DNA from 3 places in the Streptomyces sp. NPDC001717 genome. Region 3 is predicted to be linked to each of the others. Evidence: riboswitches for the same ligand, from Rfam matches in the RefSeq annotation. Region 3 holds a riboswitch; each other region holds the start of a gene.

Region 1 (10,095 bases), on a different contig from region 3:
GGTGAGAGCCTGGGGTCGTTCGGCGGCGAGACCGCCTTCAGCGGGGAGGCCGACCTGCGCAACCGCACCGCCGGCACCCTGTTCGCCGGTCCGCCCAACTTCAACACCCTGTTCCGCGAGTTCAGCGACGACCGCGAGGCGGGGAGTCCCGAGATCGAGCCGGTCTACAAGGACGGGCGGACCGTACGGTTCACCGACGACCCCACCACCGGGATCCCGCCGGCGGACCGGCCGTGGGACGGCACGCGCGTGCTGTACCTGATGCACCCGTCCGACCCGATCGTCTGGTGGAGCCCGAGCCTGGCCCTTTCCGAACCCGACTGGATCCACGAGAAGCCCGGCACGGACGTGCTCGGCTCCATGGTCTGGATGCCCTTCGTGACCTTCTGGCAGGTCACCGCCGACCTGCCGTTCTCCACCGGCGTACCGGACGGCCACGGCCACACCTACAAGGCCGCGTACGTCGACGGCTGGAACGCGGTCATGCGGCCCAGCGGGTTCACGGCGCAGGACCTGGACCGGCTGAGGGAGATCATCCAGCCGCAGGGCTGACCCGGACCGCCCCTCCGGCGCTTCGCCGCCGGGTGGTCAGCGCAGCAGGTACCCGGCGACGTAGCCGAACGCGTTGACCGCCCAGTGCAGCCCCATGGGAGCCAGCAGGCTGTCGCTGCGCCGGCGGAGTTCGCAGAAGAGGACCCCGGCCGCCGCCGTGAACAGCACGGCCCCCGCGACCGCCAGGCCGGCCCCGGCCGCAGAGTCGCCGAAGACCGGGGTCAGGGCCGGTTTCGCCGTCGCCAGGTGCAGGGACGGCAGGACGTGCCAGAGGCCGAACAGCAGGCTCGACACGGCGGTCGCCCAGACCGCGCCGCGGGCCCGGTCCACCAGGCCGTAGAGCACGCCGCGGAAGGCCACCTCCTCCACCAGGACCGTGCCGACGGGGACCGTGACGAGCACGCGCAGCAGCAGCCCGCCCGCGCTCATCCCTTCGTACCGCCGGTCCTCGAACAGCACCCTGGTGGGCGGCAGCAGGGCCCCGGCCAGGTAGACGACGGCGACGAGAGCTGCCAGGGCCAGCCCCCAACGGGCCCCGCGGGCCAGTGTGCCGGGGGCCAGGCCCGCGTCCGCGCGGGTACCGCCGGCCCAGCGGAGCACCCCGAGCAGCAGGGCGCTGACCACCACGGCCGCCACCAGGCCGACCGGGCCGCTCCAGCGGTGCAGGAGGAGGTTGGCGGCGACGAGAACGGCCACCGTGAGCCCGACGGCCGGCCAGGTGCCGATCCGTCTCGGGAACCGGCTCTGCGGCATCCGGTCTTGTCCTTCGGTCGATGACGGGCGGAGGGTCGGACGCGGAGGGCAACCGCGGCCCACCGTGGGCGCGTCCGGCCGGAACCGCTCCGACAGGACGGCCCGGGAGCCCTGTCGGAGCGGTCTCCGTCAGCGGCGTCGTGCGCAGGTCCAGGCACCCATGCCCTGGATCTTGGCGAGTCTCCTCGCGGTCGCGATCTGCTCGGCCTTCGTGGCGAGGTCGGCGCGGGGTGCGTACTTGCGGCCTCCTGCCGCGTTCCAGCTCGACTGGGTGAACTGCAGTCCGCCGTAGTGGCCGTTGCCGGTGTTCGCCCGCCAGTTCCCGCTCGATTCACAGCGGGCGATGGCGTCCCAGTCGGTGTCGGGTTTGGAGTGGACGGCTGCGGCGTGGGCACCGGAGGCATCCAACAAGGTCACGGTCAACAACACGACAGAGGCCAGCAGTTGGCCGATCACGCTCCGACTTCTCCAGTCCTTCCCGTGGCGCGACATCAGTCCTCCTTCGCTGTTGGGGCGGGCCTGCCACGACAGCGGGCGGGCCCGCGTTCGGCCCCCGTTCGGACCGAGGCCACAGCACAGCACGGACCGACGCGCTTCCAGCGGCACTTGCCGTCGGCGAACGGATGACGCCACCCGAACGGACGCTCCAAAGCCCCTCTGGAGCCGTCCGTACCCGGCCACCGGCGCGGTACGGCCGGGATGTCGCGCCGGTCGGACGCCGAACGACCGCCCGCGGGGCGGCCGCGCGCCCCGAATCCCGCATGCGCGACGCGTTGCCGACCGGGCCGGGGCGCGCCCCCGACCGCGCCGGCGAGAGCCTCCGCCCGCGCACGCCTGGCCGAATTGACGGTACGTCAATCATGCGTCAGGACAGTCGAGTTGGTCGATCCGCCCGGTCCGTCGCCCGAAGGGGCCCCGGGGAGCCCCCAGGGCCCGTCGTGCCTCCGGCCGGAGCCGCTCGCCTTCCTCCGGCGTGCCCGCATCGTTCGTGCGTCGTAAGCTGGTCCCATGTCCGATACGGCACACGGCCTCACCACCGGGGCGGTGGCCCGGCACCTCGGGGTGTCACCGACCACGCTGCGCTCGTGGGACCAGCGGTACGGCATCGGTCCCGCGGCCCGGGAGGACGGTCGGCACCGGCGTTGGACGGCCGGGGACGTGGCCGTGCTGGACGAGATGTGCCGACTCACCGCCTCCGGCGTGCCCCCCGCCGAAGCGGCGCGGGTCGCCCGGGCCGGCCGCGGGCGCCCGATCCCCGTACCGGCCGCCGCCCGCCCCCCGCAGCGGGAACCGGACGGCGGGCTGCCGACCGGTGACGTGCGCCGGGGGCTCGCCCGCGCCGCCGTCCGGCTCGACGGCCCCACCCTCGACTCCCTGCTCCGTGACGCCGTGGCGAGCCACGGCCTCGTCACGGCCTGGGAGGACGTGATGGTCCCGACCCTGCACGCGGTGGGCCGCAAGTGGGAGTCCTCCGGGGACCAGTACGTCGAGGTGGAACACCTGCTGTCCTGGCACGTGTCGACGGCGCTCCGGCAGATCACGCCCGCCGGACACGGGTCCGTGCCCGACGCTCCCCCGGTGCTCCTCTCGTGCCTACCGGCCGAGCAACACACCCTTCCCCTGGAGGCGTTGGCCTCGGGGCTCGCCGAACGCGGTCTGCCCACCCGGATGTTGGGCGCGGCCGTGCCCGCCGAGGCGCTCGACGCCGCCGTGCGGCGGCTGGGCCCCGCCGCCGTCGTCCTCTGGTCCCAGGCGCGGTCCACCGCGAACCACTCCCTCGCCCGCCATGTCGCCGGGCGCTCCTTCGGGGTCAAGGGGGCGCGGACGCACCCCCGGGTGCTGCTCGCCGGGCCGGGCTGGGCGGGCCGCGCCGTGGAGGCGGGCATGCTGCGCCCCGGGAGCCTGCGCGAGGCGCTCGACGTCCTCGCGCGCGGGTACGCGGAGCCGACGGCCGGCCGTGGCCTCAGCAGTGCGAGGCCTGTGCCCCGCTGATCAGGGTGGTCGGTACGGCCCCGGCCACGAGACTGTGGCGCATCCGGATGAGGCCCCGGCGGGCATGGCTCTTGACCGTGCCCAGGGGCAGTCCCGTGCGGTGGGCGATCTGCGCCTGTGTCAGGTCCCCGAAGTAGGCGAGGGTCAGCACGTCGCGCTGGACGCGCGGCAGGCGGGCGAGTTCCCGGGTGACCACGACCCGGTCGAGGACGTGCTCGGTGCCCTCCCCCGTGCCGTCGGGCGGCGGCAGCGCCGCGCCCGCGGCGGCGACGAGGTCGAGCCGGCGCGTCCGGTCGGTGAGGGCGTCGGCGGTCTTGCGCCGGGTGATGCCGACCAGCCAGGCCGGTACGGGCCCGCGCTCGGGACGGTATCCGGCGCGGCCCCGCCAGGCCGCGAGGAAGACCTGCTGGGTGACGTCCTCGGCCTCCCGCGGGTCGCCCAGGGCCCGGGCCGCGAGCGTGTGCACGAGCCGCCCCCAGCGACGGTGGGCGAGGACCAGGCAGCGTTCGTCACCCGCAACGAGCCCCCGGCCGATCTCCTCGTCCGAAACCGCCTCGGGCACCGCGTCGGTCACCGTCGCGGACGTCGCCTCGTACACCGCGTTCGGCGATTCGGGGTCTGGCGTGGTCATGTGCGCGTCCTCCTGCCGGTGCCGGGTGGTCCCCGCGTCACCAGCCTCCGGCCATCGGAGGAGGCCGCTCAACACGCATCGATCGTGCGTCGTATTCGACGTCCCCCGCTCAGTCCCTGCCGCGGGCGCGCCGGAAGCGGGCGAGGCCGTCGGCGAGGTCCACGATCGGGTCGGGGTAGTCGTACGCGGCCCGGTCCAGGCCCTTCAGCTTCCAGGGTTCGTGGATCGCGGCACCGGGAAGCTCCGCGAGCTCCGGGACCCAGCGGCGCACGTAGGCGCCGTACGGGTCGTAACGCTTGCCCTGGAGAACGGGGTTGAGGACCCGGTGGGGGCGGGTGTCCGTCCCCGTTCCGGCCACCCACTGCCAGTTGAGCTGGTTGTTCGCGACGTCTCCGTCCACGAGGAGGTCGAGGAAGTGCCGGGCGCCCTCCCGCCAGTCGACGTAGAGCGTCTTGCTGAGGAAGGAGGCCGCGAGCAGCCGTCCCCGGTTGTGCATCCAGCCCTCGTGGGCGAGTTGGCGCAGAGCGGCGTCCACCACGGGGTACCCGGTCCGACCGTCGCGCCAGGCCTTCAAGTCCTCCTCGGCGTCCGCGCCCCGCCGCCAGTGGTCGTGCCGGGTCCGGTAGTCCTCGACCGCCGTCGCCGGGCGGGCCGCGAGCACCTGGCGGTGGAAGTCCCGCCAGCACAGCTGCCGTACGAAGGCCTCGGCACCCGCGCCGCCGCGCGACCGCGCCCGGTGCACGGCCTCGGTCGGCGACACCGCGCCGAAGTGGAGGTACGGGGAGAGGCGCGAGGTCGCGTCGCCCGCGAGGTCGTCGTGGCGCTCCTCGTAGGCGTCGGCGTGCCGCGACATCCAGGCCCCGAGCCTGCGGCGGCCCTCGGTCTCCCCGCCGGTGGCCAGTCCTTCGGAGACGTCCGCCACGGAGGCGCTCGTCGGCAGCCGCTCGGAGCGCAGCCCGTGGGGAACCCGTACGGTCCTGGGCGCCGCGAGCGGGGTCCTGAGCGGTTCGGCGGACCAGCGCCTGAAGTACGGGGTGAAGACGGCGAAGTGGTCGGAGCCCTGCGGCGTGACGTCGCCCGGCGGCACCACGGTCGTGACGGCGTCGTGCACGTAGAGGCGGCGTCCCTCGGACTCGAGGGCGTGGCGCAGGCGCGCCTCCCGGGCCCGGGCGAACGCCGAGTGATCGGCGGCCATGTGGACCTCGTCGGCCTCGGACTGCCGTACGACCGCGCACACTTCGGCGACGGTGTCGCCGCCGCGCACGAAGAGCCGGCCGCCGCGCTCGCGCAGTCCGGCGTCGAGGTCGGTCAGGCAGTCGGCGAGGAAGGCGAGCCGGTTGGGCGCCGCGAAGCCGGCCCGGTCCACGGCCGGGTCGCGGACGAACAGCGGCACGGTCTCGCTCGCCGCGTCCACGGCGGCGCGCAGCGGCGGGTGGTCGTGCACGCGGAGGTCGGAGGTGAACAGGACGACGGAGACGGTCATGGCGCCACTCCCGGGGATCGGCCGCCGGGCGGGCCGTTGGGGGGGGCTCGCCCGGCGGGCTGCTGTGCTGGTGCTGGTGTGCTCCACTCCCCTTCCGTGTGCGGGGGCGCCCTGGATGCGGGCACCTCAGCCCGGCACGCCCTGCTCCGTCCGGTCGGCGACGGCCCGCTCCGCCGTGCGCGCGATGTTCCTGGCCATGCCGCCGAAGACCACGGCGTGGAACGGTGCCACGCTCCACCAGTACACCTGGCCCGCGAGTCCGCGCGGGTGGAAGAGCGCGCGCTGGCGGTAGCGGGTGCGGCCCGTGTCGTCCCGTTCGGCGCGCATCTCCAGCCACGCGAGCCCCGGGAGCCTCATCTCGGCGCGCAGCCGCAGCAGCATGCCCCGCTCGATCTCCTCGACCCGCCAGAAGTCGAGGGCGTCGCCGACGCGGAGCCGCTGGGCGTCGCGCCGCCCGCGGCGCAGCCCCGCACCGCCGGCGAGCCGGTCGAACCAGCCCCGTACGGCCCAGGCCAGCGGGAAGGAGTACCAGCCGTTCTCGCCGCCGATCCCCTCGATGACCTGCCACAGGGCGTGCGGGTCGGCGTCGACGGTGCGCTCGCGTTCGTCGGTGTAGAGGCTGCCGCCCGCCCAGTCCGGGTCGGTGGGCAGGGGGTCGCTGGGGGCTCCGGGCAGCAGGGCGGAGGACCAGCGGGTGGTGACCCGGGCCTCCTGGACGCGTTGGAGCGCGAGCGCGAGGGCGTGGTCGAAGGAGGCCGGGGTGTCGGGCCGGTCGGGCACGTACGCGGCGATGTCGTGCTCCGCGCACACCACCTCGTACCGCAGGGACTCGGCGAGCGGCCGGGCGAGGGCGGCGGGCACGGGGGTGACCAGGCCGATCCAGTGGCTGGACAGGCCCGGGGTGAGCATGGGGACGGGCACGATCAGCCGCTTCGGGAGCCCGGCGACGGACGCGTACCGGACCATCATGTCGTGGTAGGTGAGGATGGTCCTGGACCAGGGCCGGTTCGTCGAGCTGGACCCATTCGGCGCCCGCGGCGCGCAGTTCGGCGAGGACCTCGGCGTAGACGGGCAGCAGCCGGTCGAGCAGGGTCAGCGGCAGGAAGCCGGCGTCGACGCCGGGTGCGGGCTTGGCGAGGAGCAGGTACGTCACGGGGCCGACCAGGACCGGGCGGGCGGTGTGGCCGAGGGCGAGCGCCTCCTTCAACTCGCCCACCTGCTTGGCGGGGTCGGCGCTGAACACGGTGTCGGGGCCGAGTTCTGGCACCAGGTAGTGGTAGTTCGTGTCGAACCACTTGGTCATCTCGAGCGGCGCCACGTCCTGCGTGCCGCGCGCCATGGCGAAGTACCCGTCGAGGGCGTCGGCTTCGACGGCGGCGCGGTGGCGGGCGGGGATCGCGCCGACCATGACACTGGTGTCCAGGACGTGGTCGTAGTACGAGAAGTCGCCGGTCGGGACCTCGGTGATGCCCGCCCCGGTCAGCTGCGCCCAGTTGGCCCGGCGCAGGTCGCGGGCGGTCTCCCGGAGGGATTCGGCGCTCGTGCGGCCCTTCCAGTAGCCCTCGACGGCCCTCTTCAGCCGGCGGTCCGGCCCTTGCCGGGGGTAGCCGTGGACGGTGGCCCGTACTGCCGCGGCTGCGGACTTGGTGGTCACGGAACTCTCCTTCGCGAGCGTGTCTCCATGGACCCGGTGGGGCCGAGGGCGCGAAGGGGTGCCGGAACGGGCGGACCTTCGTGGTCGCGCACGTCCGGCTGTTTCCGGGTACGCGACGGGGAGGTCCCGTCCGAGGTGCACGCCGACCCGCCCACGAGGTCACCGGGAGGCCGTGCGCGGTCGATCGCGCACGGGCAACGGGCAGGTCTTCGGACTCGCGGGCACGCCTGCCGGTCTCCCGGCGGGCACCTACTGGCCGTCGCTTCCCAGGACCGGCTCCGGTCCCAGTGCGTATGACGGCGGTCGTTCCCGCTCACCGCTGCGGGGCAGTCCCGGATTCCCACCGGGTTCCCTCTTGCGACGCGTCCCGCCTGGCGGACGGGGGCGAACCAGCTGCGTGGCCCACCTTAGGTCGACTGCACCGGAAGTGGGGACGGGTTGGCGCATGTCGGACCGTGAGCTGCGACACGGCCCCCGACCGTCTCTCGTTCCAAGACGGACGTGTCCACCATTCGGCCATGGTCTTGCCGAGCCGGACGCCTTCGGAGAGTATTCCTATCAATCCGATAGGGAATGTGGGATTCGGCTGGACGGCATCCGGTGCCCGGCCGAGACCGCCCGACGACGCTCCGGAGTAGCCCACATGACCACCGCCGTCCGGTCCGCCGAAGAGCAGCGCCACGTCCTCCTGCGCACCGCTCGCGACGTGGCGGACGACCTCGCCGCGGACGCCGTCGCCCGCGACCGGGCGGGCAGGCCGCCGGTCGACGAGACGGCGCGGCTGCGCGAGGCCGGCCTGCCGGCGGCCCTCACCCCGCCCGGGCCGGACCGCGGGACGGACTGGCACACCGCGTGCGCCGTCATACGGGAGATCTCCGCGGCGGACGGATCGGTCGGCGAGGTGCTCGCCCGCCACTACGCGCACGCCTGGAGCGCGCGCTTCTACTCCGGCCTCCTCCAGGCCGCCGACGTGGAGGCGGCGTCGGTGCGCGGGCAGTGGTTGTGGACCGGCTCGGTGCGCAATCCGACGCCCGACGACGACTCCGCCGGACCGGACCTCGCGCTGCGGCCCCGCGGCTCGGGCTACGTCCTGAACGGCCGCCGGTCCGTGCACACGGCGGCGGCCGTCGCCGACCGGATCGTGCTGGACGCCGTCTGTACCGGCACCGGTGACGTCCTGGTCGTACGGATCCCGCCCGGCGCGCAGGGCGTGACCGTGGAACCCGCCCACGACCGCCTCGGCCAGCGCGTCGCCGGCGCGGGCGACCTCGTCCTCGAAGGGGTCGCCGTCACGCCCGAGCAGGTGCTCGGGCGCAGGCCCCACGACGAGGAGTCGACCGCGCCCTTCACCGCACTCGCCGAGCCGGCGCTCCGACTCGCCCTGTGTCACGTCGGCCTCGGGATCGCCGAGGGCGCCCTCACCGAAGCCCGAGACCTCAGCAGGCGCGGTCGCGCCCACCGACCGCCCGGCGAGGAACCGGACCTGTTGCTGACGTACGGAGAACTCGCCTCCGCCGCCCAGGCGGCCACCGCCATGGTCGACCGCGCGACGGTGGCGATGGCGCGGGCCCTCGACACGGGGGCGCACCTCGACGCGGAGGAGCCGGCGGACGTCGCCGCACTGGTCGCCACGGCCGAGACCGTGTCCTCCAAGGCCGCCCTGCACATCACCGCGCGGGTGCTGGAACTCGCCGACGCCCCCGGCCTGGACCGTTTCTGGCGCAACGCGCGCGTGCTGACGGCCCACCAACCCGTCGCGCACCGCCTGCGCTCCATCGGCGAGCACTACCTCAACGCCCCGCACCGCGTGCCGGCGGCCGTCTTCCGCTGACGCGGAGCGCAGCACGGGCGGGCCCGGCCTCGGCGGACGGGGCCCGATCCGTACGGGATAATGAGCACATGCGGATCTCAGCCAGGGCGGACTACGCGGTACGTGCCGCACTGCAGCTCGCGTCGTCGGAGGACGACGGGCCGGTGAAGGCCGAAGCCATCGCCGACGCCCAGGACATCCCGCACAAGTTCCTCGAAGGCATCCTGAACGACATGCGCCGGGGCGGGCTCGTGCTCAGCCAACGCGGCGGCAACGGCGGATACCGGCTGGCCAAGCCCGCCTGGTCCATCACCATCGCGGACGTCATCCGCATCGTGGACGGCCCGCTCGTCTCGGTGCGCGGAGTCCGCCCGCCGGACCTCACGTACACCGGGCCGGCCACGTCGCTGCTGCCCCTCTGGATCGCCCTTCGCGCCAATGTGCGCGAGATCCTCGACGGCGTGACGCTCGCCGACGTCGCCGCGGCCGAGCTGCCCGCCGACGTGTCCGCGCTGACGACCACTCCCGAGGCCTGGACCAATCCCTGAGCCGTCGACCACCTCTCCGACCTGCTCTTTCTCACTGACCGAGATGAGTCCGTCCACCATTCGGACGCCCTCTTGGGGCGAGTCTCGACGTCTGCCAAGATGCCTACCAGCCCGGTAGGAAAACTAGGAATGAGGTGAGGTGGCCGTGCGAGCAATGCATGAATCAGCCATTCTTCTGCCCGTCCTCACCACCCGCCGGCACATCGACCTGGTGCGCACGTCCAGCGCCATCTGTCAGCCCGCCTGACCCGGGCCCCGGTTCCGCGCGCCGATCCTCGTTGCGCACCCCGGCCCGACCACCCCGCTCCGCCGGCCTGGCGGCCCCTCCGCCGGCCCCGCACGCTCCGTGTCACTTCCGAGCGCGGCGTGCGACGTACGCGGCCCGGCACACCCCGGCCCCGCGGCATCCACGACACCCTGCCCCTGCTCCGCCTGCGACGACGGTCCCTCGACCGGCCGCCGTCAGGTGTGGGTGCCGTGCGTACCGAAGGCCCCGGCCGCGTGCCCCCGCAGCTTCCCCGACACCCCATCCCGTGAAAGGACACCTCCGTGTCTGCCGCAAGACCGCTCACCACGCTCCGCGCCATCGCCGTCACCGCCGCCCTTCCCCTCCTGCTCACCGCTTGCGGCTACGGTTCCGAGGCGAAGAAGGACGAGGACAAGCCGGCCGCC
Region 2 (10,095 bases), on a different contig from region 3:
GTTCCGCTCCCGGCGTCCTTCGTTGTGTACCAGTCCCCGTCTCCCGTGAATCGAGGGGACGTCATGATCCACACCCATCTCCGCCGGATCGCGGCCCTGGCCTCCGGTGTCCTGCTCACCGTGGGGCTCTCGCTCGCCGCTCCGGCCGCCACGGCCACCACCGCCACCCGGGCGCAGTCCGGCAGCCCGCTCGTGGTCAACGCCCGCTGGGCCGGGCACCCCACCTATGACCGGATCGTCATCGACATCCGGGGGTACGTCCCCACCGCGACCGTCACCCCCGTCCCGCAACTGGTCCACGACGGATCCGGCGCGCCCGTGCCGCTGCCCGGGAGGTACTTCCTGGAGATCCGCCTCCATCCCGCCGCCGCCCACGACGACGCGGGCGGGAACGTCTACCTCGGGCCCCGGCTGCAGAGGATCGACCTGCCCAAGCTCAAGGGCATCGCGCTGACCGGGGACTTCGAGGGGTACGTGACCTTCGGCGCCGCCTTCGACACGCTGCCCTACTACCGCGCCTTCCCGCTGCACTCCCCGGAACGGTTCGTCGTGGACATCGCCCGCTGAACCTAGCGGTGCTCGGGGTTCGGGAAGTCGAAGCGGCAGCCGGCGTCCCACAGGGAGCGCTGGTTGCCGTGGGCCGGGATGCCGCCCGCGCCCTTGAGGAGGGCGGCCAGGTGCATCAGGTTCCACGACATGAAGGTGGTGTTGCGGTTGGTGAAGTCGTTCTCGGGGCCGCCCGAGCCCGGGTCGAGGTAGGACGGCCCGGGTCCGGCCTCGCCGATCCAGCCCGCGTCGGCCTGCGGCGGGATCGCGTAGCCGAGGTGCTGGAGGCTGTAGAGGACGTTCATGGCGCAGTGCTTGACGCCGTCCTCGTTGCCGGTGACGAGCGCGCCGCCGACCCGCCCGTAATAGGCGTACTGGCCGTGCTCGTTCAGGATCGAGGAGCAGGCGTAGAGCCGTTCGATGACCTGCTTCATCACGGAGCTGTTGTCGCCGAGCCAGATGGGGCCGCAGAGCACGAGGATGTCGGCGTCCATGACCTGGCTGTAGAGCACCGGCCACTGGTCGGTCTCCCAGCCGTGTTCGGTCATGTCCGGCCAGACGCCGGTCGCGATGTCGTGGTCGACGGCACGGATGACGGAAGTGCGGGCTCCGGCCGATTCCATGACGGCCCGGCTCTTGTCGATCAGGCCCTCGGTGTTGCTGACCTCGGGCGATCGCTTGAGCGTGCAGTTCACGAAGAGGGCGGAGAGGTTCGAGTAATCCGGTTCGGCAGTCACTCCCCCAGCCTGGCCGGGGTCGGGAGGTGGCGCCATCGGGCCGCACCCGGACGGGATAGGGTCAGTGGGCCTTGGTGTTCGGGAAACCGGTGGGAAACCGGTGCGGCCCTCGCCACTGTGATCGGGAAGTCCGGCTCCACTCCTACGGGAAGCCACTGGGACCGCGCGGGAGACCGTACGGCCCCGGGAAGGCGGGGCCCGGGCATCAGCACCCGTGAGCCAGGAGACCGGCCGGGGCGCGCTGTCCATCCACGAGGTGCTGGAGAGGTCTTCCCTACTCATGCATATAGCCGAGGGGTTCCTTCCCCCATGGCACGCGGTCGCCTGGGGCGTCGCGTCCGCCCCCTTTGTCGTACACGGGGTCCGCGCCCTCACCCGTGAGGTGAAGGCCAATCCGGAGAGCACGCTGCTGCTCGGGGCGTCCGGAGCGTTCACCTTCGTCCTGTCCGCGCTGAAGATTCCGTCGGTGACCGGCAGTTGCTCACACCCGACGGGCACCGGACTCGGGGCGATCCTGTTCCGGCCGCCGGTCATGGCGGTGCTGGGCACGATCACCCTGCTCTTCCAGGCGCTGCTGCTGGCGCACGGCGGGCTGACCACCCTCGGCGCCAACGTCTTCTCGATGGCCATCGCCGGGCCGTGGGCGGGCTACGGGATCTACCGGCTGCTGCGGGGCCTCGACGTGCCGCTGATGGTGACCGTGTTCTTCGGTGCCTTCGTCGCCGACCTGGTCACCTACTGCGTGACCTCGGTGCAGCTGGCGCTGGCCTTCCCGGACCCGGGCACGGGCTTCCTCGGCGCGCTCGGGAAGTTCGGCGGGATCTTCGCGGTGACGCAGATCCCGCTCGCGGTGAGCGAGGGGCTGCTGACCGTGCTGGTGATGCGGCTGCTGATGCGGTCGAGCCGGTCGGACCTGATCCGCCTCGGCGTCGCGAAGACGAAGGAGGCCGTGGCCCGGTGAGCAGGAACGCGAAGATCAACGCCCTGCTGTTGTTCCTGGTGGCGGCGCTCGCCGTGCTCCCGCTCGCGCTGGGTCTCGGCGAGGGCAAGGAGGAGCCGTTCACGGGCGCCGACGCGCAGGCCGAGGCGGCCATCACCGAGCTGAAGCCGGACTACGAGCCCTGGTTCTCGCCGCTGTACGAACCCCCGTCGGCGGAGATCGAATCGGCCCTGTTCGCCCTCCAGGCGGCGCTGGGCGCCGGCGTGCTGGCGTACTACTTCGGCCTCCGCAAGGGCCGCCGACAGGGCGCTGCCGCCGCTGCCGCGGGCCTGGCAGCCGAGGGAGCGGGCGCTCCGGCACCGGGCACCGCCGCGGAGGCCGAGGCCGTCGCGGGCCAGGCCGGCGACACCGCGGGTCCGGCCGGCGGCGCCGTCGGCGCCGCTCCCGCCCGAACCCCGGGCGCCGGGCCGGCCCCGGAGCCCGGCGCGGGGCCCGAGGGCGGCGGCGGGGGGCGCTGACGGTGTTGCCCATCGATGTCGCCGCGCACAGCAGTCGGTGGCGGTGGCGGCATCCTCTGGAGAAGGCGTTGCTCGGCATCGGGCTCACGGTGACCGCCGTGTGCCTGCCGGCCTGGCCCGGCGGGCCGATCGTCGGGGCCGCCACGCTGGCGGTGCTGCTCGGGCCCGCCGGGGTGGCCCGGCGGCAGCTGTGGCGGGCCTTCCGGATCCCGCTCGGCTTCTGCTTCACCGGGGCGCTGCCGCTGCTGGTCTCGGTCGGCGGGCCCGGCGGCTGGGTCGCGCCGGCCCCCGGCGGGCCCCAGCACGCCGCCGAGCTGCTGCTGCGCACCTCGGCGGCCTCGCTCGGCGTGCTGCTCTTCGCCTTCACCACCCCGGTGTCGGACGTGCTGCCCCGGCTGGTGCGGGCGGGCGTGCCGGCCCCGGTGGTCGACGTGGCCCTGGTCATGTACCGGATCACGTTCCTGCTGCTCGACTCCCTGGCCCGGATCCGCCAGGCCCAGGCGGCCCGCCTCGGGAACACCGGGCGGGCAGCGGCCTGGCGCTCGGTGGCCGGCCTGGCCGCGACCTCGTTCGTACGGGCCTTCGACCGCGCCGCGCGGCTCCAGTCGGGCCTGGCCGGGCGGGGCTACGACGGCTCGCTGCGGGTGCTCGTCCCCGAGGCGGCCCTGTCCTGGCGCTTCCTCGCGGCGTCCGCCGCACTGCTCTCGGCCCTGGTGGCCGTGACCCTCGTACTGAAGGAGCTGTACCTGTGAGGCCGTTGGTGGAGCTGGTGGGCGCGGGGTACGCCTACGAGGACGGGCCCGCCGTGCTGTCCGGCGTGGACTTCGGGATCGCCGAGGGCCGGGCGCTGGTGCTGCTGGGCCGCAACGGCTCCGGCAAGACCACGCTGATGCGACTGCTGAGCGGGGGCCTGCGGCCCGGCTCGGGCTCGCTGCACCTCGACGGCGCGGAGGTGACGTACGACCGCAAGGGCCTGACCCGGCTGCGGACGGCGGTGCAGCTGGTCGTACAGGATCCGGACGACCAGCTGTTCGCGGCCTCGGTGGAGCAGGACGTCTCCTTCGGCCCGATGAACCTGGGCCTGCCCGCGGCGGAGGTCCGCGAGCGCGTCGATTCGGCCTTGGCGGCCCTGGACATCACGGCGTTGCGGGACCGGCCGACCCACCTCCTCTCGTACGGGCAGCGCAAGCGCGCGGCGATCGCGGGCGCGGTGGCGATGGCTCCGCGCGTCCTGATCCTGGACGAGCCGACGGCCGGACTCGACCCGGACGGGCAGGAGCGGCTCCTCGACGTCCTGGCGGGCCTGCGGGCGGCCGGGACGACGGTGGTGATGGCCACGCACGACGTGGACCTGGCGGTCCGCTGGGCCGACGACGCGGCGGTGCTGACCCCGTCGGGCATCCGCACGGGCCCGGCCGGGCCCCTCCTGTCGGATCCGTCCCTGCTGTCCGAGGCGGGCCTGCGCCAGGCCTGGTCCCCGGCCGTGACGGCCGTCCTGCGCGCCCACGGCCTCCTGGACGCCCGCACCCCCGGCCCCCGCATTCCGGAGGCGCTGGCCCCCTGGCAGTAGCCGACCGGGGGGTCGACGGACCCCGCGTATCTAGGATGGCGGCATGTCCCTCCCGCACGCCATCCTCACCGCCCTGCTCGAAAAGCCCTCGTCCGGGCTGGAGCTGACCCGGCGGTTCGACAAGTCGATCGGGTACTTCTGGTCGGCGACCCACCAGCAGATCTACCGGGAACTGGGCCGGCTGGAGGAGGCGGGGCTGATCCGGGAGCTGCCCAGCGAGGTGCCGCTGCGGGGGCAGAAGAAGGAGTACGAGGTGCTGCCGGCGGGCGGCGCGGAGCTCGCGCGGTGGGTCGGCGAGAGCCAGGACCCCAAGCCGATGCGGGATCCGCTGCTGCTGCGGATCCGTGCGGCGGGCGTCGTGGGGCCGCACGGGCTCGGACCGGAACTGCGGCGCCATCTGGACCTGCACCAGCGGCAGTTGGCGCAGTACGAGGCCATCGAGGAGAAGGACTTCCCGCCCGGGCGGGACGCCGTGGAGGACCGGCTGCGCCGGCTCGTGCTGCACGGCGGGATCGCCCTGGAGACCTTCTGGCTGCACTGGCTGGAGGAGGCGCTGGCCGAGGTCGAGGACATGACCGGGGACGGCGGGAGCGGGGACGGTGGCGCCGGGGACGGCGGGACCGGGGGGCCCGCGGCATGACCGCGCCCCCGCCCCGACGGGCGGGGAGGGGGCGTGCGGTGGGGTGTTACTTGTTCAGGGAGGCCCAGAACTCGTCGAAGCTCAGCTTCTTGTCGCCGTTCAGGTCCTTGGAGGCGACAACGGCGTCGGCGACCGCCGCGGTGACGAACGCGTCACCCATCGCCTTCATGGCAGCGCTGTACTCGTCGGCCGTGATGAAGCCGTCGCCGTCTACGTCGAACTTGTCGAACGTCGCCCGTGCGCTCTCGATGTCCGCCACTGGGTCCACCCCTTCTTGGTGCTTGTTGACCGGCCCAGGGTAGCGGCCGCCGGGACCGGTGGCCGCCGCGGGTCCCGTTCAAGCGGCAGAAAGAAATTCAATTAACTCCCGGGTAGGCGGAATCTATAATTCCACCCAACAATTGCGGCACCCCCTTGTCACGCTCCGGGATCAACGCATAACGTAACGGCATTGCCGCCACACCAGGAGCGCAGGGCTCCCCGGGACTAGTGGCATAAAGGGCGATCAATCAAATGACGATCACAGACGACGCATCATTCGAAGTTCTGCCCTTCACCCGCACCTGCCGGCACATCTGGGAAGACGGCGACCATGTGCTCATCGGAGTGAGCCCCGGAAACAGCTACTTCAGCTCCGAGCGCATCGCCGGCCTCGCCCAGTGGGCCGCGACCCGCTTCGCACAGGTCGACTTCGTGTACGCAGACCTCCACGTGGACCGGATGTTCGCTGCCTTCGGCTACTCCCGGGAGCACGCGGAGAAGCGTGCGACGAAGGAGATCAAGGCAGTCCGGCGCAGGATCGTCAAAGGCGTGTCGGAGCTTTCGGAGTCGACCGCTCCGCAGGCGGAAATCCGAGTGAGGGCGCTTTCCGAGTTCCAGTCGAACCCCGTTTACCAACTGCTGCACCGGCGGGTCCTGCATTTCCTGGAAACCGACGACGAATTCCGCAAGGGCTGCGAGGAGATGGCCCTTCATTTTGTCGGCTCGAAGTTGCCGGAGGGTGAATCGATCACCGACGAGCAGTTGCGCGTCTGTTTCGATTACATGGCAGCCGAGCTGCCGTTCTTCGTGGACACCCCGAGCATCCTCGACGTGCCGTCCTCCGTGGCCGCGTACCACGTCCGGATGCCGCTGACGGACGTCCTCTTCGCGCGCGGCGGGGGTCTGCGCGCGACCCGCAACCAGGCGTACGCCGTCGTCAGGCCCGAGAACACCACGACCGGAGGGGACCTCGATGAGCGTCGAGCAGCTTGACCCGAACGTCCCGGAAGGGCAGCCGCTCCTCGACTTCCCGCTCTCGCGCCGCGGCGACGTCCTGCCCGAGGAGTGCGCCTGGCTGCGCGAGAAGGCCCCGGTCGCCAGGGTCCGCACCCTCACCGGGGACCCGGCCTGGCTGGTGAGCAGCTACGCACTGGCCCGGCAGGTGTTGGAGGACGAACGCTTCAGCCTGAAGGACACGGCCAACGCCGGGGCACCGCGCCAGTATGCGCTGACGATCCCGCCCGAGGTCGTGAACAACATGGGCAACATCAACAGCGCGGGGCTGCGCAGCGCCGTGATGAAGGCCCTGAACCCGCGCCAGGCCGGGCTCCGGGAGCGGTTGCGTGCCAAGGCCGGCGAGCTGCTCGACCGGATCGTCGACGAGGGGGGCCCGGCCGACCTCCGGGCCGGCTTCGCCGACCCCTTCTCGGCGGCCCTGCACTGCGAGGTGCTGGGGGTGCCCTTCGAGGACTGGCGCCGGCTGATGTCGGGGCTGGACGTCGCGTTCATGACCGCACGCGAACCGTTCGCCGACTCGGCCCTCAACTGGTACAAGGACGTGGCCTACTTCGCCGAGCGGCTGAAGGTGCAGCTCTCCCTGGACCCCGAGGAGCGTACGGGGCTCCTCGGGAAGTTCGCCGAGCTGAGGGAGGCGGACCCGGAGTCGGCGCACCTGACCGACGACATGTTCGCGACGGTCGCCGTCTCGCTCTTCGGGGCGGGCGCGGTGTCCACCTCCGCCTTCCTGACCCTCGCGGTGCTCGCGCTGCTCCAGAGGCCCGAGCTCATCGGGTACCTGCGGGACCACCCGGAGCGCATGGGCCGGGCCGTGGAGGAGCTGCTGCGCTGGAACCTGTCCGTCGGGGACGGCCTGCCGCGCATCGCGCTGGCGGACGTGTGGCTCGGCGAGGTGCTGGTGAGGGAGGGCGAGCTGGTGCTCGTCCTGCTGGAGGGGGCCAACTTCGACCCCGCCGCCTTCGACAACCCCGACGTGCTGGACCTGGAGCGCGAGAGCGCGAACGCCAACCTCGCCTTCGGCGCCGGCCGGCACTTCTGCCCGGCCTCGGCGCTGGGCCGGGCACACGCCGAGATCGCCCTGGAGGTGCTGGTCGAGCGGCTGCCCGGGCTGCGCCTCGCGGTCCCCGCGGAGAACCTGGTGTGGCGTACGGGTTTCATCAAGCGCCTGCCGGAGCGGCTGCCCGTCGCCTGGTAGCACCGGACCGGGGTCCCGGGAGCAGTGCGAGCTCCCGGGGCCCCTCACACCCGTCGGCCAAGAGCCGCCAAGGGCTGCCGACTACCGACAGCCGACTACCGGAAGATGCCGGTGTGGCCGAGCGAGTAGCGGCCGGGCTGCGGGTACACGGCGAGGCCGTGCGGGCCGCTGCCCACCGGGATCCGCGCGAGTTCCTTGCCGCTCGTGGTGTCGATGGCGTAGACCTCGGAGTTGTAGCGGCCGGACAGCCACAGCACCTTGCCGTCGGCGGAGACGCCGCCCATGTCGGGGCTGCCGCCGTCGGGCAGCTCCCACTTCTTGGTGAGCTTGTTCTGCGGGAAGTTGAAGACCGAGATGCTGCCCTCGCCGCGGTTCGAGACGTACATCTCCTTCGAGTCGCGGCTCACGTACAGGCCGTGGCAGCCCTTGCCCGTGGGCAGCAGCTTGGGCGTCTCGAACTTGTCGCCGCTGAGCACCCACATGCCGTCCGCCATCATGTCGGCGACGTAGAAGGTCTTCCCGTCCGGCGAGACCTTCACGTCCTGCGGCATGGCGCCCTCGAACGGCAGCTTCTGCTGCCCGATGACCTCCATCTTCTCGGTGTCGACCTTGAGGAGCTCGCCGGAGAACTCGCAGCTCACGATGAAGTAGCGGCCGTCGAGCGAGAAGTCCGCGTGGTTGACGCCGTAGCAGCTCACCGGGACCGTCTTGACCCGGTCCATGGTGTGCGGGTCGCGGAAGACGAGCTCCTTGTCCATCGAGGCCATGACGACGGCGTACTTGCCGTTGGGCGTGAAGTAGAGGTTGTACGGGTCGTGGACCTCCACCGGCTTGCCCGCCTCGCCGGTGGCCGGGTTGATCGGGGTGAGCGTGTGGCCCCGGTTGTTGTTGACCCACAGGGTCTTCATGTCCCAGGACGGGACCACGTGCTGGGGCTGGACGCCGACCGGGATGGTGTCGATGACCTGGTAGGTCGTCGGGTCGATGACGGACACCGTGTTGGAGTTGGTGTTCGGCACGTAGACGCGGGACGGGAAGTCCTTGACGACCGGGGAGAGCTTGTTCGGCCGGTCCGCCGCGTAGACGTCGGTGGGGTCGAGGACGGGCGGCATGCCGGGCAGTCCGGGCGGAATGGCGGGCACGGCCTTGACGGGCTTGGCCGGGCCCTTGGTGCCCATGGCCTCGGCGGGACCCTTGTCGGCTGATCCGCAGCCGGCCAGGGCGGCGAGGACCAGACCGGCGAGCAGCACGGTGGCCTTCCGGGGAAGGCGGATGGTCGTCATGGGGTCAGCAGCTCCGTGGTGGTCACCGCGCGCAGCTTGCGACGCGCGAGTTCTTCGAGGAGGGGAGGCATCGCGTCGACCGTGTCCGCGTAGCCGAAGTGCAGGCTCACCACCGATCCGCCGTGGATCGTCCCGGTGACGGTGCGGATGACGGCCGCGGCACCGGGCGAGGTGAAGTCGAGGGAGTCCACGTCGTACGAGAGGACGTGCGGGTACCCGGCCCGCTGGGCGAGCGTGCGGACGAGGGGGGTGGCGTACTGGGTCTGCGAGGGCCGGAACCAGGTGCCGATGGAGCCCGTGAGGCGCTTGAGCCGCTGGGCGCAGCCGGTGATCTCGGCGTACGCCTCCGCCTCGGGCAGCTCGTTGATCGCGAGGTGGCGCTGGGTGTGGTTGCCGAGCTCGTGGCCGCCGTCGAGGACGCGGCGGGCCATGTCCGGGTGCGCGTCGAGCCAGCTCCCGATCGCGAGTACGGTCACCCGCGCGCCCGCCCGTTCGGCCTCGGCGAGCACCGCGCGGGCGATGGCGGGGTCCCCGTTGCCGTGGAAGGTGAGGGCGACCCGGGGGCGGTCGCGCGGACCGTGGCCGATCTCGACGGGCTGCCCCGCGAAGCGGCGCGGTGAGGCGGCGGCGGCCGGCACCTGGCGGGGAGAGGGTCCGGCCGGGCCCGGGGGCGGGGCGGAGGGCGCGGCGGCGGGGCGGCCCGATCCGCAGGCGGCGGTGAGGCCGGCCGTCGCCGCGCCGGCCATCCCGAGGGCGGCCGCGCGCAGGGCCGCTCTGCGGCCTGGATGTGAGAGCACCTGCCCATTTAAGGGGTGGATGACCCGGATGGTAATGATTGACCCAATTCAGGGCGTTCGCCAGAAGTCCTTCCGGAGGGCTCCTGTTCGCTATCCGGGCATCGATTCACACGTAACGTTCGATATTTATTCATCGATTGCGAGGTAGGTGTCCCACCTCACCTAGGATTCAACGCGAAAGTCTTCCGATTTGCACACTTATGTCCGAGTAAGGACTTTTGGCGTTTGAGCCCTCGTCTGCCATAGTCGAGACCACGACTTCCCCATTGACCCGAGCGAAGTCGCCCTGCCGAGGATCACACACCCCATTCGATCCTCGGCACCCTCATGAAGCCCCCGCACCAGCCCCACCACGGCGACCCGGGGGCTTCAGGCGTTCTGGCGGTCGGCCACGCGCATCTCGAACCAGGTGATCTTGCCGCGGGGCAGCAGGTCGGCGCCCCAGCGGTCGGAGAGCTTGTCCACGAGGAAGAGACCCCGGCCGGTGACGTCCAACTCGTGGACCGGCATCAGACAGGGCAGCCCGCGCGAGGGATCCCGCACCTCGACGCGGATCCAGCCGCGTCGGCGCTGCATGCGTAAGCCGAAGGA
Region 3 (10,095 bases):
GGTCCTGTCCGCCCGCCACACCTCGGAGGACAAGATCCGCGCCCTGGACGCGGGCGCCGACGACTACGTGACGAAACCCTTCAGCATGGACGAGCTCCTGGCGCGGCTGCGCGCGGCCGCCCGCAGGCACGAGCCTCCCGCCTCCCGGGCGGACCAGGTGGCCGTGGTCACGACCGACGGGTTCACCGTCGATCTGGTCGCGAAAAAGGCGTACCGGGGCGAACGCACGGTACGGCTGACCCCGACCGAGTGGCACCTGCTGGAAATCCTCATCACCCACCCCGGTCGGCTGATCACCCAGAGCCGACTGCTGCTGGAGGTCTGGGGTCCGAGCTACGGGGGGAACACCAACTACCTACGCGTCTACATGGCCCAGCTCCGGCGCAAACTGGAAGCGGACCCCTCGCACCCCCGGTACCTGATCACCGAGCCGGGCATGGGATACCGCTTCGAACCCTGATCACCCGGGTCGCGGCGCGCCGTGAAGCCCGGCGTGCGACCACGCGCGGCCGTCAACCGGTACAGGGCGGGCCGTACCAGCCACGTCTTGAGCCTCGTTGACTCTCTGTGATCGGCCCCGATCGGCCGGTCGGCCCGTGGCGGACTCGTGAGCCCGCCTGCCTTCCCGGGGCAGTGCCCGGGCGGCGAAAAGCGTGGCGCGCGCAGCCGAGGAAACCGGGTAACGTCTTTGTCATGTTCTTCCAGACACCGATTCACGAGTGAGAGCGTGACGGGCCCCCGCTGACGTCCCTCCACGTCGCCGCGCCCGTCCCCCACCGTTGAATCCGTAGATCACTGCACATCACCACCGGGAGAACCCGTGACCGACAGCAAGAACATCAACAACCCCGTGGGCCAGGGCGGCGGACAGCGCAAGAGGCAGTCCCGCGCCGAACGGCAGAACAACGGACCGCACCGCAATCTCGACCGCCAGGGCGCCGCCGACAGGAAGGCGGAACTGGTGCGCAAGATGCGCGAGAAGGCGGCCGCGGCCGAGGCCGCCGAACAGGCGGACAACGGCGCCGCACAAAGCTGACGCACCGCCGCCGCGGAGCGGCACCGCACGGGGCAGGGCCCGGACCACGACGCAGGGTCCGGGCCCTGCCTCCGTATCGGGGCTCCCCCGCCGCACCGGGCGACGCGGCGCATCGCGGTGCCCCGTGCGTCAGGCGCTCGCTCGGTGCCAGGGGATCTCGGCCCACACCTGCTTGCCTCCGCTGAGGGGAACCGATCCCCAGGCCATCGTCATCGCCTCGACGATGAGCAGCCCTCGACCGCCGGTCTCCTCCCAGCTCACCGACATCGGTTTGACGGGGCTGCGCGGCGACGCGTCGTTCACGGCGATCCGCAGCCGGTCCGCCGACAGGGTCAGATCCATCCCCACCGCGCCCTGCGTGTGCGCGATCGCGTTGGTGACCAGCTCGGACACGACCAGCAGGGCTGCGTCGAGTTCCTCCGCCACTCCCCAGGACCGCAGGGTGCGCGCGGTGAAGCGGCGCGCGTGCATGACCGCGTCGGGCAGCCGCCACACCGTCCAGTGGCTCCGCATCGGCCGGTCCCGTGCGCCGTCGTAGCGCAGCAACAGCAACGCGACGTCGTCATGGCGACGGCCCACGGTGACGACCAGTTCGTCGGCGACCGCTCCCACATCGACCGGGTTGGCCGCGGCGAGCACCTCGCGCACCCGCCGCATGCCCTTGTCCAGAGGCAGCCTGGCGGACTCGACCAGTCCGTCCGTCAGCAGCATGAGCAGCGTTCCGGGGATCAGCCCGGCCTCGGTCATGGGGAATTCGGCTTCCGCGAGCACCCCCAGCGGAGGCCCGCCCTCGACCTCCAACTCCTCGGTGACGCCGTCGGGATGGCGCAGTACCGGCGGCAGATGGCCCGCACGCACGACCTTGGCGATGCCCTCCTCCATGTCCAGGTCCACGTACCCACAGGTGGCGAACAGGTCGGTCTCCATGCCTACGAGCAGCCGGTTGGCCCGCGCGACCACCACATCGGCCGGGTGGCCCTCCACCGCGTAGGCCCTGACCGCCGTACGCATCTGGCCCATGATGGTGGCCGCCGCCGCGCTGTGCCCCTGTACGTCCCCGATGACGAAGGCCACATGACCGTCACGGAGCGGAATGACGTCGTACCAGTCGCCGCCCACCTCGAGTCCCGCCGTCGCGGGGAGATAGCGGGCGACCGCGATCCCGCCCGGCAATTCCGGGAGCTTACGGGGCAGCAGACTGCGCTGGAGCATGCTGGCGAGTTCGTGGCCCGCGTCCAGAGCGCGGGCGCGCACCAACGCCTGCCCCGCCAACCCCCCTGTCGCGGTCAGCAGCGAACGCTCCTCCGGTCCGAAGCGGTGCTCCGCGTCCCATCCCACCAGGCAGGCGCCCGTCATCCTGCCCTCGGCGGGCAGCGGCAGCACCGCGAGACCCCCGGGGCCCACACCCAGCAAACCGGGCTCGAGAGCCGCGCCGGGCGGCCACAGGCTCATGTGCCCCTCACGCAGCGCGCTCTGCAGAGTGGGCAGGTCACCGAGCGGTACGTCGGGCCACACGGACCGCCATTCCGCGCGCCACGCCTCGGGCCAGGCATCGGGTTCCGGCGGGTCGAGGGCGGTGACGATGAGCCGTTCCGGCTCCAGTACGCCGACCGCGACCCGGGAGGCGCCGAGCGGCTCGCGCAGCGCGGCGACCACCAGTCGGCTGACCTCCCGGACGGACGCCGCTCCCGCCAGCGCGGCCGACAGCCGCTGCACGAGGGACACCTCGTCGGCGCTGGGCCTCAGATAGGCGGCATCGGCCACCACACCCAGGACGCGCTGCGGCGTGCCACCGGAGTCCACCTCCACGCGGCAACGCAGGCCCAGCCAGCGCAGCTCTCCGTTCGGGCGGCGGATACGGAACGCCAGCTGCTGCCCCTCGGCGGCCAGCCGGTCCGGCTCCACGATCGCCATCAACGCGGGCATGTCGTCGGGGACGGCACAGGCGAGCAGGGTCTCCACCTGCCCGTCGAACCGCTCGGGAGGCAGACCGAGCAGTTCCAGGACGTTCGCGTGGGCCTCCATGCGGCCGGTGCTCAGTTCCAGGATGAAGGCGCCGCCTTGTTCCGGCACCAGGGACTGTCCCAGATGCACCTGCGGGGCCGCACGTCCGGCGGAGCGAGCGGCGACCGATTGGAGTCCGGCGGCGACCTGATCGGCGTAGAGCTCGAGAAGGCTGCGGTCGTCGGCGCTGAAGCCGCCTCCGACCACCCCCGCCACGATCAGACACCCGAGATCCTGGTCGCCGTGTCCCAGTGGCAGCGCGCCCAGCGAGGTCCTGGCCGGCGAGTTGGGGCCACCGTCCCGGACCCGGGTGGGGACGTGGTGGGGATCCTCCTCGATGAACGTGGCGAGTTCCTTGGGAGCCAGCCACAGCGGGCGGCCGGAGCGGAAGGCCGTGGCGGCGGGCGAATGGCCGTCCACGGCGAGCACCGCGGGCAGCCCGTAGAGGACACCGAGGTTGCCGGTCAGCTCGGCCAGATGCAGTTCCCTGCCCTGGTCGGCGACCACGTAGACAGCGGCAAGCTCGGCGCCGCAGAACGCAAAGCCATCACTGGTCACTGCCCGTGTCGCCTCCTCCCGAGGCATCGCGCCGGCCGCCCCTCCCTCCATGCTGTCGCTCCCGGGACCATCCGGGCGAGTCGGAACGCGCGCCCGGAGGGCCGGTGCCGCCCCGCGCTGCGCGGACCCTCCGCAAACCCGTTGGCGGAACACTGCGGCCCCTGCTACTTTGCCGGAGGCCGTGCGAGAGAACGAGGAGGTGGTACCCGTGAACGCAGTATCGACATGGGTGCTCTCCTCCGGGGTCACGGTCGGGCGATAGGTCGTCCGGGAGCGCCGCTCAGCAGCACTCCCGAAAGGCACGACCGTGCATTTCACTTCCGAGCAACGCCTCGACGACGGCGTCCTCGAACGCGAATTCACCCTCGGCGAGATCCCCGGCATCCTGTGGACGCCCGCGCCCGCGTCCGCAGCCTCACCCGCGTCCGCGCCGACGCCGCTGATCCTGCAGAGTCCGCCTCCCCTCGGGTTGCGCAGGACGTACCCGCGGCTGGCGGCCCGGGCCCGGCACTCCGCGGCGAACGGCTTCGCCACGGCGACCATCGAGCTCCCCGGAAGCGGCGACCGGCCCCGTTGGCCCGCCGCCGAGCAGGCCCGCGCCGACCTGCGCCGGGCGATGGACGCCGGCGAGCCCGTGACCGACGAGATCATCGACGCGCTCGTCCTCCCGCTGGTCGACAAGGCGGTCCCGGAATGGCAAGCCGCCCTGGACGCCCTCCTCGCGCTGCCCGAGATCGGCGGCCCGGTCGGCTACTCGGGGGGAGTGATCTCCATCGGCACCCGGCTGGCGGTGGTCGAGCCGCGCATCTCGGCCGCCGTTCTGTTCGCGGGCAGTTTCGTCCCTCGCGCCATGTACGACGAGGCCCGCCAGGTCACCATTCCGCTGCATGTCCTGCTGCAGTGGGACGACGAAGGGAACGACCGGCAGGCGGCCCTGGACCTGTTCGACGCCTTCGGCTCCACGGAGAAGACCCTGCTCGCCAACATGGGCGGGCACACCGGCGTTCCCGAGCACGCGGGGGAGGCCGCGGCCCGGTTCTTCACCCGGCACCTGACGTGAGACCCGGCGGTCGGGCAGGCCTCGGACGGCAGGTGCTGTCGGCCCGAGCGGGCACCCCCACGCCCCGTGCCGGTTCCGTGCCGACCGCTGTCGCCGAGATCTCGGGAAGGGGCAGGTCGTAGCCCTGATCGGATGAGTGGTCGTATCACTCGTCCGGAGTCCTCGGGCTGCGCAGACGCCGGGCTCGGCATGACGCTGGAAGCCAAGCCCCCGGGGCGGCCGGAGGGGCGCCCGGTGCTCCGGGGCCTCCCGGCGAGCCGGGCCACCCTTCCTCCAGGAGCGTGATCATGGCCCGGAACCGTCGTCTGATCCTCAGCTCGCCGTCCGAAGTGTGGGACCTGCTGTCCGACGGCCACCGCTACGGGGAGTGGGTGACGGGAACCCAGCAGGTCCTCGCCGTGGACCCGCATTGGCCGGACGTCGGCGCACGGCTGAAGGTCCGCGTCGGCGTCGGGCCCCTCACCCTCGACGACACCTGCGTCGTCCGCATCTGCGAACCACTGCACCGCCTGCAACTGGAAGCGAAGGCCGGATCCTTCGGTGCGGCGCGCATCGCGATGCAGCTGATCCCCTGGGGCGAGCACACCCTCTTCACCCTCGATTGGCACCCCCTCCGGGGCCCCGGCACGCGGATGCACGGCCTCCCCGTCGACTACGTCGTCGCGGTCCGCAACGGCATGATGCTCACGAAGCTGGCTCGGATCGCGGTGCGCGAGCACGCCGAGCTGGGCCCCGGCAGCGCGACGTCCGGCGCGGCCGGAACCTCCGCGCCCCGCACGTGACGGAGCCGGCGCCTCCCGACGGGGACGTGAGACGTAGGGCACTAGGGCCTGTCGTCAAACTCCCGTCGTCGCCCGGAGGGCGGCCCCGCGGCGTCTGGTGCGTGCTCTCGGTGCGCCGGGCGGAAGCCCGCGTACTGGACGTACTCGGGCTTCCGCCCGGTGCGGCGAGAGCGCGTGCCAGGCGTCGCGGGGCAGACGGGAGTTTGACGACAGGCCCTAGGGTGGGCCACGCAGCTGGTTCGCCCCCGTCCGCCAGGCGGGACGCGTCGCAAGAGGGAACCCGGTGGGAATCCGGGACTGCCCCGCAGCGGTGAGCGGGAACGACCGCCGTCATACGCACTGGGACCGGAACCGGTCCTGGGAAGCGACGGCCAGTAGACGCCCCGTACGCGTCGTGCGTACGGGAACGTGCCCGCGAGTCCGAAGACCTGCCGCTGCCCGTGCGCGACGAGCGCGTACGGAGACCCGAGGGCCTCGTGGGCGGGCCGGCGGCAGCGGGCACCCCACCGGTCCCGCCGCTCCTTCGCGCCCCGGGTACGCCACCGGGTCGAGCCACGACTCGCGAAGGAGAGTTCCGTGACCACGGACATCACTTCAGGCACCCGCGCCCACAAGGCGCCGGCCGACTCCCGTGTGACCCTCGCCCACATCATGAGCGAGCACGACACCAACCTGTACGGCACCATCCACGGCGGGGTCGTCATGAAGCTCATGGACGACGCGGCCGCGGCGTCGGCGGGCCGCCATGCCGACGGACCGGCCGTGACGGTCTCCGTGGACCGCATGACGTTCATCGCCCCCGCCCGCGCCGGGGACCTCCTCACCGTCCACGCCGTGCTCGAACGCGCCGGTCGGACCTCGATGACGGTGGCCGTTCGCGTCACCGCCGAACGCTGGAACGCCACCACCACCCCCGCCACCGAGGTGGCCAACGCACTCCTGACCTTCGTCGCGATCGACTCCGAGGGCAGGCCGCGCGCGGTTCCCGGTCTCCTGGAGGCGTAGGCGGGTTCCGCTGTCAGGCCCCGGCCCGCTCCTCGCCCACGCGTTCGGGCGAGTGGTCGAAGCGGTCCGGGGCCCGGGAGCGGGCCTTGCGGGCGGCGCGGCGGACACCACCCCGCCGCGCTCCCTTCCACCACACGCCGCCGGGACCCTCGGCCCGGCCGCGGCACCGGGCCCCTCAGCAGTCCCGGTCGTACGTGTGGAACCCTCGGCCCGTCTTGCGGCCCAGCAGCCCGGCCTGCACCATCCGCATCAGCAGCGGCGGCGGCGCGTGGAGGGGTTCCTTGAATTCGTCGTACAGCGACTCCGCGATGGCGGCGATGGTGTCGAGGCCGATGAGGTCGGCGAGTTTGAGCGGCCCCATGGGGTGGGCGCAGCCGAGTTCCATGCCCGCGTCGACGTCCGCCGGGGTGGCGAAGCCGGATTCGGCCATCCGGATCGCCGACAGCAGGTAGGGGATGAGTAGGGCGTTGACGACGAAGCCGGCCCGGTCCTGGGAGCGGATCGCCGTCTTGCCCAGGGTCTCCCGAGCGAAGGCCTCCACCGTCTGCGCGGTCTCGTGGGAGGTGTGCAGCGAGGAGACGACCTCGACCAGCGGGAGGACGGGCACCGGGTTGAAGAAGTGCAGGCCCACGACCCGGTCCGCACGCCCGGTGGCCATGCCCAGCCGCATGACGGGCAGGGACGAGGTGTTCGTCGCGAGGATCGCCGCGCGGTCTTCGACGATCTTGTCCAGCGCGGCGAAGGTCTCGATCTTGACGTCCGCGTCCTCGGTCACCGCTTCGACGACGAGCTGCCGGTCGGCGAGGTCGTCGAGGCTGCCGGTGAAGACGAGGCGGGCGAGGGCGTCCTCGGCCGAGATCCGGTCGAGCTTGCCCCGCCGGACGGCGCGTTCGAGGGAGACGGCGACCCGCTCGCGCGCCGCACGGGCGGCCGCGCCGTCCGCCTCGCAGACGACCGTGTCGAGTCCGGCGCGGGCGCAGACCTCGGCGATGCCGGCGCCCATCTGACCGCCTCCCACGACGCCGACCCGGCGGATGGAGGCGCTCATGACCGCACCTCCCCGCGGCGGACCAGGTGACGGCTGTAGGCGTCGAGGGTGAAGAAGGCCGGCAGGTCGCGTTCCAGGGCGACCCGCTCCAGTACGGCCCTGGCCTCCGGTATAAGGGCGAAGGGCCGCTCCGCGGTGAGCGCGGCGCATTCCTCGTCGAGCACGGCGAGCAGGTCGTCCCGGTCGATCCTCCGGTGACGCAGCCATTGCCAGAGCTGGACGCGGGCGATCTCGGCGGTGGCCGCGTCCTCCATCAGGCCGTGGAGGGCGACCGCTCCGCGGCCGCGCACCCAGGCCTCGAAGTACCGCAGCGAGACGGCCACGTTGGCGCGCACCCCATCCGGCGTGGGTGGCGCGCTGATGCGGCGCACGGAGAGCAGGTCGGCGGCGCGGACGTCCACGTCCTCGCGGGTCCGGTCGAGTTGGTGGGGCCGTCCGTCGAGAACGGTGTCGAAGACCTCGCGGCAGACGGGAACGAGCGCCGGGTGGGCGACCCAGGAGCCGTCGAAGCCGTCCTCGGCCTCTCGTTCCTTGTCCAGGCGGACCTTGGCCAGGGCAGCCCTGTCGGCGTCGGGGTCATCGGCCGGCACGTGGGCGGCCATGCCGCCGATGGCGTGCGCGCCGCGCTTGTGGCAGGTGCGGACGAGGAGTTCGGCGTAGGCCCGCATGAAAGGGGCGGTCATGGTGACCTGGGCGCGGTCGGGGAGCTGGAAGTCGGGCCGGTGGCCGAAGGTCTTGACGATGCTGAACAGGTAGTCCCAGCGGCCGGCGTTGAGGCCGGCGCTGTGCTCGCGCAGGGCGTGGAGGATCTCCTCCATCTCGAAGGCCGCGGTGACGGTCTCGATGAGGACGGTGGCGCGGATGGTGCCGCGCGGGATGCCGAGGAGTTCCTGGGCGAGGACGAAGACGTCGTTCCACAGGCGTGCCTCGCCGGCGTTCTCCAGCTTGGGGAGGTAGAAGTACGGGCCCTGCCCGGCGTCGATCCGACGCTGGGCGCAGTGGAAGAAGTACAGCCCGAAGTCGACCAGCGAAGCGGGGACGGGTCGCCCGTCGATCTCCAGGTGTTCTTCGAGGAGGTGCCAGCCGCGGGGGCGGACGACGATGGTCGCCAGGTCCTCGCCGAGGCGGTACTCCGTGCCCTCGGGCGTGGTGAAGTCGATGCGGCGCTCGATGGCGTCGAGCAGGTTGAGCTGGCCGCCGATGACGTTGTCCCAGGTGGGGGCGGTGGCGTCTTCGAAGTCGGCCATCCACACCCGGGCACCGGAGTTGAGCGCGTTGACCGTCATCCGGCGCTCCGGCGGGCCGGTGATCTCCACCCGGCGGTCTTCCAGCCCGGGGGCGGGAGGGGCCACGCGCCAGTCGGGGTCGGCGCGGATGGCGGCCGTGGTGAGGGAGAAGTCCATTGGTGCTCCCGCGACCAGGCGGTCCTTGCGCCGGAGCCGCTCCTTGAGGATGTCCAGGCGGCGGTGCGCGAACGCCGCGTCGAGGCGGCCGATGAAGTCGAGCGCCTCCTCCGTGAGGATCTCGTCGTGGCGGTCGCCGGGTGCCGCGAGGACCCGGACCCGGTGCGTGGTGGCGGTGGTGGCGGTGGTCATGCGGTCTCCTGACGAGGGTGGGGCGGGGCGTCCTGGTGCCGGCCGGGGCACTAGTGGAACTGCTCTTCCTCGGTGGAACCGGTGAGGGCGGTGGTGGAGGAGGCGGGGTTGACGGCGGTGGAGACCAGGTCGAAGTAGCCGGTGCCGACCTCGCGCTGGTGCTTGACCGCGGTGAAGCCGTGCTGCTGGGCGGCGAACTCGCGTTCCTGGAGGTCGACGTAGGCGGTCATGCCGTGTTCGGCGTAGCCCCGGGCGAGGTCGAACATGCCGTGGTTGAGGGAGTGGAAGCCGGCCAGCGTGATGAACTGGAACTTGTACCCCATGGCGCCCAGCTCCTTCTGGAACGTGGCGATCTGGTCGTCGTCCAGGGTCGCCTTCCAGTTGAAGGACGGCGAGCAGTTGTAGGCGAGCATCCGATCCGGGTACCGCGCGTGGATCGCCTCGGCGAACTCGCGGGCCTGGGCGAGGTCCGGGGTGCCGGTCTCGACCCAGATGAGGTCGGCGTACGGGGCGTAGGCGAGGCCGCGGGCGATGACGGGTGCCATGCCGTTCCGGACGCGGTGGAAGCCCTCCGCGGTCCGCTCGCCCGTGCAGAACCGCGCGTCGCGCTCGTCCACGTCGCTGGTCAGCAGGTTCGCGGCGAGGGCGTCGGTGCGGGCGATGACCAGGGTCGGGGTGTCGGCGATGTCGGCGGCCAGGCGGGCGGCGTTGAGGGTGCGGATGTGCTGGGAGGTGGGGACGAGGACCTTGCCGCCGAGGTGGCCGCACTTCTTCTCGGAGGCGAGCTGGTCCTCGTAGTGGATGCCGGCCGCTCCCGCCGCGATCATCGCCTTCGTCAGCTCGAAGGCGTTCAGCGGGCCGCCGAACCCGGCCTCGGCGTCGGCCACGATCGGGGCGAGCCAGTCGGTCGTGTCGGCGCCGCCCTCGGCGGTGGCGATCTGATCGGCTCGCAGCAGCGCGTTGTTGATCCGGCGCACCACCTGCGGGACCGAGTTGACCGGGTAGAG

What was found. Region 3 has a riboswitch for cobalamin ahead of ACFYZL_RS37685 (acyl-CoA thioesterase). Riboswitches for the same ligand answer to the same signal wherever they lie in the genome.
Region 1: linked by a shared signal. The riboswitch ahead of ACFYZL_RS11280 (5-methyltetrahydropteroyltriglutamate--homocysteine S-methyltransferase) and the one ahead of ACFYZL_RS37685 (acyl-CoA thioesterase) in region 3 are both predicted to bind cobalamin.
Region 2: linked by a shared signal. The riboswitch ahead of ACFYZL_RS20585 (energy-coupling factor ABC transporter permease) and the one ahead of ACFYZL_RS37685 (acyl-CoA thioesterase) in region 3 are both predicted to bind cobalamin.

The regions. Positions count from the first base shown of each region.
Region 1 is NZ_JBIAUK010000004.1:368,495-378,589, forward strand. It holds gene ACFYZL_RS11245 (alpha/beta hydrolase) at 1-552, shown strand, start outside; gene ACFYZL_RS11250 (CPBP family intramembrane glutamic endopeptidase) at 589-1,305, opposite strand; gene ACFYZL_RS11255 (transglycosylase family protein) at 1,435-1,797, opposite strand; gene ACFYZL_RS11260 (MerR family transcriptional regulator) at 2,314-3,297, shown strand; gene ACFYZL_RS11265 (sigma-70 family RNA polymerase sigma factor) at 3,269-3,928, opposite strand; gene ACFYZL_RS11270 (cryptochrome/photolyase family protein) at 4,038-5,411, opposite strand; partial or broken gene ACFYZL_RS11275 (SDR family oxidoreductase) at 5,538-6,398, opposite strand; partial or broken gene ACFYZL_RS11280 (5-methyltetrahydropteroyltriglutamate--homocysteine S-methyltransferase) at 6,400-7,065, opposite strand; cobalamin riboswitch at 7,248-7,474, opposite strand; gene ACFYZL_RS11285 (acyl-CoA dehydrogenase) at 7,709-8,896, shown strand; gene ACFYZL_RS11290 (RrF2 family transcriptional regulator) at 8,965-9,423, shown strand; gene ACFYZL_RS11295 (putative leader peptide) at 9,578-9,670, shown strand; partial or broken gene ACFYZL_RS11300 (ABC transporter substrate-binding protein) at 9,973-10,095, shown strand, end outside.
Region 2 is NZ_JBIAUK010000012.1:60,296-70,390, forward strand. It holds gene ACFYZL_RS20575 (hypothetical protein) at 64-567, shown strand; gene ACFYZL_RS20580 (flavodoxin family protein) at 570-1,319, opposite strand; cobalamin riboswitch at 1,339-1,534, shown strand; gene ACFYZL_RS20585 (energy-coupling factor ABC transporter permease) at 1,564-2,244, shown strand; gene ACFYZL_RS20590 (energy-coupling factor ABC transporter substrate-binding protein) at 2,241-2,741, shown strand; gene cbiQ (cobalt ECF transporter T component CbiQ) at 2,744-3,493, shown strand; gene ACFYZL_RS20600 (ATP-binding cassette domain-containing protein) at 3,490-4,311, shown strand; gene ACFYZL_RS20605 (PadR family transcriptional regulator) at 4,355-4,951, shown strand; gene ACFYZL_RS20610 (EF-hand domain-containing protein) at 4,998-5,210, opposite strand; gene ACFYZL_RS20615 (tRNA-dependent cyclodipeptide synthase) at 5,465-6,205, shown strand; gene ACFYZL_RS20620 (cytochrome P450) at 6,186-7,424, shown strand; gene ACFYZL_RS20625 (YncE family protein) at 7,520-8,707, opposite strand; gene ACFYZL_RS20630 (polysaccharide deacetylase family protein) at 8,704-9,453, opposite strand; gene ACFYZL_RS20635 (ATP-binding protein) at 9,874-10,095, opposite strand, start outside.
Region 3 is NZ_JBIAUK010000044.1:37,877-47,971, forward strand. It holds gene ACFYZL_RS37660 (response regulator) at 1-460, shown strand, start outside; gene ACFYZL_RS37665 (DUF6243 family protein) at 821-1,036, shown strand; gene ACFYZL_RS37670 (SpoIIE family protein phosphatase) at 1,166-3,625, opposite strand; gene ACFYZL_RS37675 (alpha/beta hydrolase) at 3,906-4,658, shown strand; gene ACFYZL_RS37680 (SRPBCC family protein) at 4,946-5,440, shown strand; cobalamin riboswitch at 5,711-5,870, shown strand; gene ACFYZL_RS37685 (acyl-CoA thioesterase) at 6,017-6,445, shown strand; gene ACFYZL_RS37690 (hypothetical protein) at 6,459-6,581, opposite strand; gene ACFYZL_RS37695 (3-hydroxybutyryl-CoA dehydrogenase) at 6,621-7,493, opposite strand; gene aceB (malate synthase A) at 7,490-9,088, opposite strand; gene aceA (isocitrate lyase) at 9,139-10,095, opposite strand, start outside.